Regions from separate parts of the Rothia sp. HMSC072B03 genome, predicted to be linked through region 2. Evidence: predicted binding sites of a transcription regulator. Region 2 holds the regulator's gene; the other holds the start of a gene.

Region 1 (3,410 bases), on a different contig from region 2:
CGGCGCGGGCGCGGCGCACAGCATCAGAGACAGCGACCACTGCGGCTTCCTGACCGATGAGGCGGGCACCGATGCGCTTCTCCATTTCGAGCAGCTTCTCGGATTCACCCTGCATCATGCGGCCTGCGGGAATGCCGGTCCAGGAGGAAATCACCTCGGCGATATCGTCTGCGGTAACCTCTTCGGAGACCATGGACTCGCTCTTGGCGGTGTCCTCGGCACGCTGTGCTTCTTCCAGCTCAGCCTGCTTTGCGGGAATCTCACCGTACAGCAGGCGAGATGCCTCGGCGAGGTTACCCTCGCGCTGTGCAACCTCTGCGCGGGAACGCAGCTCGTCAATCTGGGTCTTGATGTCACCCACGCGGTTCAGGCTAGCCTTCTCAGCCTCCCAACGAGCGTTGAGGGCGTCGAGCTCTTCCTTCTTGTCCGCCATATCCTTGCGCAGGGCCTCCAGACGCTCGACCGATGCGGGATCGGTCTCGTCGGCCAGGGCCAGCTCCTCCATGGTGAGGCGGTCCACGGCGCGGCGCAGCTGGTCAATTTCCTCCGGTGCGGAGTCAATTTCCATGCGCAGGCGGGATGCTGCCTCATCAATCAGGTCAATTGCCTTGTCCGGCAGCTGACGGGAGGGAATGTAGCGGTTGGACAGGGTTGCTGCGGCAACCAGTGCGGAGTCAGCAATCTGCACCTTGTGGTGTGCCTCGTAACGCTCCTTCAGGCCGCGCAGAATACCGATGGTGTCATCTACGCTGGGCTCGCCCACGTACACCTGCTGGAAGCGGCGCTCCAGTGCGGGGTCCTTCTCGATGTTCTCGCGGTACTCATCCAGGGTGGTCGCACCGATCAGGCGCAACTCGCCACGGGCAAGCATGGGCTTGAGCATGTTGCCCGCGTCCATGGAGCCTTCGGATGCGCCAGCGCCGACGACGGTGTGAATCTCGTCGATGAAGGTCACAATCTGGCCTTCGGACTTCTTGATTTCCTCGAGGACTGCCTTCAGGCGCTCCTCGAATTCACCGCGGTACTTTGCGCCTGCGACCATGGAGCCCAGGTCCAGGCTGATGAGGGTCTTGCCGCGCAGGGATTCGGGCACGTCGCCGGAAACCATGCGCTGTGCCAGGCCCTCGACCACGGCGGTCTTACCGACGCCGGGCTCACCAATCAGCACGGGGTTGTTCTTGGTGCGGCGGGAGAGCACCTGCACGACGCGGCGAATCTCGGAATCACGGCCGATGACCGGGTCGAGCTTGCCGGCGCGGGCAATGGCGGTCAGGTCGGTGCCGTACTTTTCGAGCGCCTGGAAGGTGCCTTCGGGGTCGGGGGTATCCACGGTGCGGTCTCCTCGGACGTTGGGGATGGTCTGTGCGATGAGGTCTGCGGTAGCGCCGAGCTTGTGCATTGCTTCAGCGGTGCTATCGGTTCCGCTGGCGATGCCCAGCAGAATCATTTCGGTGGAGACGTAGGTGTCCCCGAAGCCCTGTGCGCGGGTCTGCGCAGCCTGCAGGGCGGAAAGTGCGGAACGGCTAAAGGAGGCGTTCTGCACGGAGGAGCCAGATGCCTTGGGCAGCTTCTTGATTTCTGCGGAAGCAGCCTCGGAGATGGCGTCTACATCCAGGCCTGCTGCCTTGAGCACGGAGACTGCGATGCCTTCGCGCTGGTCCATGAGGGCCTTGAGGATGTGCGCGGTTTCAATAGTGGGGTTACCCGCCGTTTGCGCATTGGTGTTAGCGGCGGAGATAACTTCTTGACTCTTGGTCGTGAACTTAATATCCATGGTGTCCTTTCGTATTTCGAGGGGTTTATCCTATGTGTCCCTGCATTACATAACTTGAGTCTACTCCGCTCAACTATGTTTCGCAACCCTCTTGCAAAAAATTTTTTCGTATTTTTCACCCCGCCCCATACCCCTGACCCCCAAGCAAAAGCCCCCACCAAAACTCTCTGTCAAAGCCCCCACCAAAACCCCCAGTCGAAGCCGCATTGCTATACTGACCGGATTGGGCGCTTATAGGTTCCCATAACAGCTAAAGATTGGGGACCCCACATGAAAATACTGGTTCTCGGCGCAACCGGCCGCACCGGCCGCCTCTTCATCCACAAAGCCCTCGAGGAGGGGCACTCGGTCACCGCCTACGTACGCAATCCCGATAAGGCGCTAACACTTTTGGGAACCCACCCGAACCTCACGATTACTCCCGGCGACCTCAACGATACCGAGCGGCTCACCGCAGCCTCCGCAGGGCAGGACGTCATGGTCAGCATCCTGGGGCAGAAAGCCACGGTGCGAGAATTTCTCTCCTCCACGTTCATGCAGGAGCGTCTGCCCCTCATCATGGAGGCGGTCACGGGCGCAGGCGTAAAGCACTGCGTTCTGATGAGTGCCTACGGTGTGGGCGATACGGTACGGACCGCATCCCTGCCCATGCGCCTGGTCTGCAAGGTCATCATGCGCGGCATTTTTACCGACAAGGTTAAGGCGGACGCCCTGGTCACCGAATATCAGCCGTATATTTCGCGTGCGCATCCGGGCAGGCTGACCGACAAGCCCGGTAAGGGCGGGGTGAAGGTATTTGACATGACGAGCGTCGAGCGAACTCCGGGCATCCCCACGATTGCCCGTAAAGACGTTGCCGATGCACTGCTCACTATCGCCAAGAACCCCCAGAACGCGGGCACAGATTTTTTGGTGACGATTGGGGACGCCGTCCTACGCTCACCCCAGAAATAAACCGGTAGGCTTAATGACATGACGACTACGAACACCTTCCCCGCCGCCATTCTCTTCGACCACGACGGAACCCTCGTCGACACCGAACCCGTATGGGCTGCCGCAAAGGTTGCTCTCACCGCAGAATTTGGTGGCACCTGGACCGAGCAGGACACCCTCGACTGCCTGGGCCTGTCAATGAAGTTCACCTTGGATCGCCTACGCGAGCGCGGCGTCGACCTGCCCGACAAGCAGATTAACGATTTGCTCGTGGGCAAGGTGCGCGAGGCTCTTTCCCACCGAGAGGTTGAATTCCTGCCGGGCATCGAACCCTTCCTGCGCGAGGTGCGCGACGCACACATCCCCGCAGCTATCGTCACGAACGCCACCACCTCCATTGCGCGCCGCACCGCCGATGCCGCACCCGAGGGCACATTCTCGGTCGTTATTGGCAACGACGAGACCACCCACCCCAAGCCCAATCCGCAACCCTACCTTTTGGCAGCCGAGCGCCTGGGCGTTGACCCGACTCAGTGCGTGGCAATCGAGGATTCCCCCTCGGGTGTGCGCAGTGCAACCGCGGCGGGTATGCGCGTAATCGTGGTGCCGGGCGAGCTGGACGTTCCGGCAGAACTGGGCACCGCACGCATGAGCCACGAGGAGCTGAACCTGGAGGCGGTTCGCGCGCTAGTGAACCAGTAGG
Region 2 (3,410 bases):
CCGCCCTGTTGTTTGCCTAAGCTGTTCTGCCTGAGCTATTTGCACGGGCTGTTCTGCCTGGCGCGCCTGTTCTGCCGGGGCTGCTTTACCCGGTGTTGGCGCAGGTTTTGGCGAGCTGCGGCGGTGGTTAAAAAGCCTTGTAGGGCGCTAAATTTTGGTCTACCCCCTTCCAAAATTGAGTCAAGTAGACTAAACTTTTATATAGAGCATTAAGACAAGAACGTGGTGCCCTGCTAGCCGTCCCGTAACCGAGGAGGGCGGCGCATCACCGCGAGAGGAGAAACAAACATATGGCAAGCGAAAACTGGATAACCGACGACTTTTATAAGGCACTGGGCGTTAGCGAAGACGCAAGCGAAAGCGACATTAAGAAGGCGTACCGCAAGCTCTCCCGCAAGTACCACCCGGATCTAAACCCCGGTGACGAGCAGGCTGAGAAGAAGTTCAAGGAAATCTCCGAGGCCTACGACGTGCTCTCCGACAAGAAGCAGCGCGAGGAGTACGACCAGATTCGCCGCTACGGCGCCGCAGGCATGGGCGCGGGCGGCTTCGGTGCAGGCGGCTTTAGCGGCGGCTACCCCGGCGCGGACGCCTTCGGCGGATTCCGCGGCGGCACCAGCGCCAACATCAACATTGATGACCTGCTCGGCGGCCTGTTCGGCGGAAGCGCCGGCGGCAGCCGCCGTCGCTCCGCCGGCTTCACCAGCGCCGACTTCGGCGGCATGGGAGGCGGCGGTTTCGGCGGCGCACAGCACGCGGCCCCCGAGGAAAGCACCACCAGCACCCGCATCAGCCTGGCCCAGGCTTACACCGGCGCAAACGTGACCGTGTTCCTGCCGGACGGCTCCCACACCGAGGCACGCATCCCCGCAGGCATTAAGGACGGCCAGAAGGTCCGCCTGCGCGGCAAGGGCCTGCGCGGCGGCGACCTGAAGGTCACCGTGCGCGTCTCCGATGACTCCGTGTACTCCCGCGAGGGCAACAACCTGATCCTGCGCGCACCCGTCACCCTCGCCGAGGCCGTCGACGGCGCAGTGATCGAGGTGCCCCTGCCCGACGCATCCACCGTGAAGCTGCGCCTGGCACCCGGCCAGGTCGGCCGCCGACTGCGCGCTAAGGGCCGCGGCTTCAAGGCTAAGGGCGGTGACGGCGACCTGCTGGTCATCCCCGAGGTGGTTCTGCCCACCGAGTTGAGCGCAGAGGCGCAGGAAGCATTCGATAAGTTCGTAAAACTGGCACCGCAGGAGAACCCGCGTAAGGATCTGTTGAAGAAGGCGAAGTAGACCATGGCATCTCGAGAATCATCATCTAAGTCCCGTAGCGGCAAGCCGTTGCACAGCGTGGACCTGCCGGTTTTCGTGATTTCTGTGGCGGCTGAGCTGGCGGGCATGCACCCGCAGACCCTGCGCCAGTACGACCGCATCGGCCTGGTCCAGCCTTCGCGTGCGCCCGGTAAGGCGCGCCGCTACTCGCAGCGTGACGTGAACCGTCTGCAGCGGATTCAGCAGCTCTCGCAGGAGGGCGTTTCCCTGGAAGGTATCCGCCGAATCATCGAACTGGAGGCTCTCCTGGAGTCGCAGAAGGAACAGGTTGCGGCGCTGCAGCGTCAGGTTGAGGATGCGAAGGTGAAGATGGGTATGGCGGAGCGCGTGTTCGCTGCCGGTACCAGCGGCGACGTGGTGCATATTGCTCGCGGTACCCGCCCGGCGCCTCGTCAGCGTTCTTCGGCTGTGGTGTTGTACCGTCAGCGTCACCAGCCGGCTACGGCGGATGATGCGAAGCCGCAGCGCTAAACCGGTTAAACCCGCTACACTGGGATAAACGGCTCGACTGTTTTAGCTCATCTGCGCTAGTCAGCCACTCATATAGGCTTGTGCGTCTTTGTGTCATACGCCGCGAGGGAGGGTAGACCCCCGCCCCGCATGAACTCAGACCCACACACAAGAAGGTGAGGCTCCCCGAATGACCGGGGAGCCTCACCTGCTTAACGTATATTCGCGCTAACCTGCGCCACCTGATGCCGGCGCTGCCCCGCTTACTTGCGGCGGTAGGTCAGATCGTGCGCGCGGCGGCCCGCCTCCTGAGCCTTACGCTCAAAGCTGGTGAGGGTACGACCCTCCCAACGCGGAGCCCAACCACCCAGCGGATCCTCCTCGGTCGCACCGGCGCCGGGGTTCACGTTCTCAAAATCGGGGTGCGCCTCCAGAACCTCACGCATGACCAGGGCGTACTCCTCCCAGTCGGTCGCCAGGCGCCAAATGCCGCCGGGCTTGAGCACGCGCGCAACCTTATCGGCAAACGCCGGGGACACCAGGCGGCGCTTGTGGTGGCGGGACTTATGCCAGGGATCCGGGAAGAACACCCACAGCTCGTCCACGGAGTTCTCCTCGAGCATGTTGTCGAGCAGCTCGGGTGCGTTCGCCTGAGCCACACGCACGTTCTCCACGCCGGCGTTGCCCATCTTCAGCAGCAGGTCCGCGATGCCGGGGGTGTACACCTCGACGGCGAGGAAGTTCGCCTCGGGCACCTCAGCTGCGCGGTGCACGATCGCCTCGCCCAGACCGGAGCCAATCTCGACGACCTGGTACGCCTCACGGCCGTAAATCTTGACCGGGTCGAAGGTCGCCTCGGGCGCGACGGAGGTGTCGGTGCGCAGGCGCGGAATGTCCAGCACGTGGGTGGGGGAGTAGGTGTCCCAGGCCTTCTGGCGGCGCGCGGTGAGGCGGTCGCCGCGGCGGACGAAGGAGTAGGGCTGGCGGAAGAATTCCTCGGGAACCGGCTTCTTAGCCTTCTCTTCGGTGGATTCGGGTGCCTGGCTAGGCTGCGTGTTCTCAGTAGACATACCTAAAAGAATAGCGCAGGGCCGCTACACCGTGCGGTTTCGGGGCCGCTGGGCGGGGTGATGCCGGGCTGGCCGGGTACGAGCGAACCGGGGGTGGACGCGGCAGATGCAGAAATTCTGCGCGCATACAAAAGTGCGGTGGGAACCGGAAGGTTCCCACCGCACTAAAGAGAGGTTGCTTGAGGAGTGAGCTAAGAGGAGGGCCTTACTTCTTGGAGCCCAGCAGGGCCAGACCCGCGCCGAGCATCACGATGTTGTTTGCGAGCTGCTGGCCGTCCTGGGTGGGGCGGAAGAACTTGTCGTGCATGTCCGGGTTGCGGAAGTACATGGTCATCAGGTTTGCCGCGAATGCGGTCAGGCCTGCACCCGCCAGGCGGGAGGGGATGAAGGGGGTCAGCAGGGTTGCGCCGAGGGCGGTCTCTGCGCCGGAGATGAGCTTGCCGAAGGTTGCTGCATCCAGCTTGGAGACTGCGGGAACGCCGGTTGCGGCCATCTGCTGCAGGAAGGCGTAGGTACCCTCGTCAGCCTTGAGCTTCTTGACACCTGCATCGAGGATGAGTGCGCCTGC

The links. The regulator HspR, encoded in region 2, represses chaperone genes until heat shock. The targets are predictions, from matches to a motif close to AAGTTGAGTCNNNNNGACTCAACTT.
Region 1: clpB (ATP-dependent chaperone ClpB) is a predicted target of HspR. The motif match lies at 1,826-1,850, and genes of this name have one in related genera.

What each region holds. Positions count from the first base shown of each region.
Region 1 is NZ_KV797969.1:137,219-140,628, reverse strand. It holds gene clpB (ATP-dependent chaperone ClpB) at 1-1,774, opposite strand, end outside; gene HMPREF2630_RS04000 (NAD(P)-dependent oxidoreductase) at 2,045-2,728, shown strand; gene HMPREF2630_RS03995 (HAD family hydrolase) at 2,747-3,409, shown strand.
Region 2 is NZ_KV797964.1:8,695-12,104, forward strand. It holds gene HMPREF2630_RS00635 (DnaJ domain-containing protein) at 291-1,283, shown strand; gene HMPREF2630_RS00640 (heat shock protein transcriptional repressor HspR) at 1,287-1,793, shown strand; gene trmB (tRNA (guanosine(46)-N7)-methyltransferase TrmB) at 2,036-2,842, opposite strand; gene HMPREF2630_RS00650 (hypothetical protein) at 3,048-3,410, opposite strand, start outside.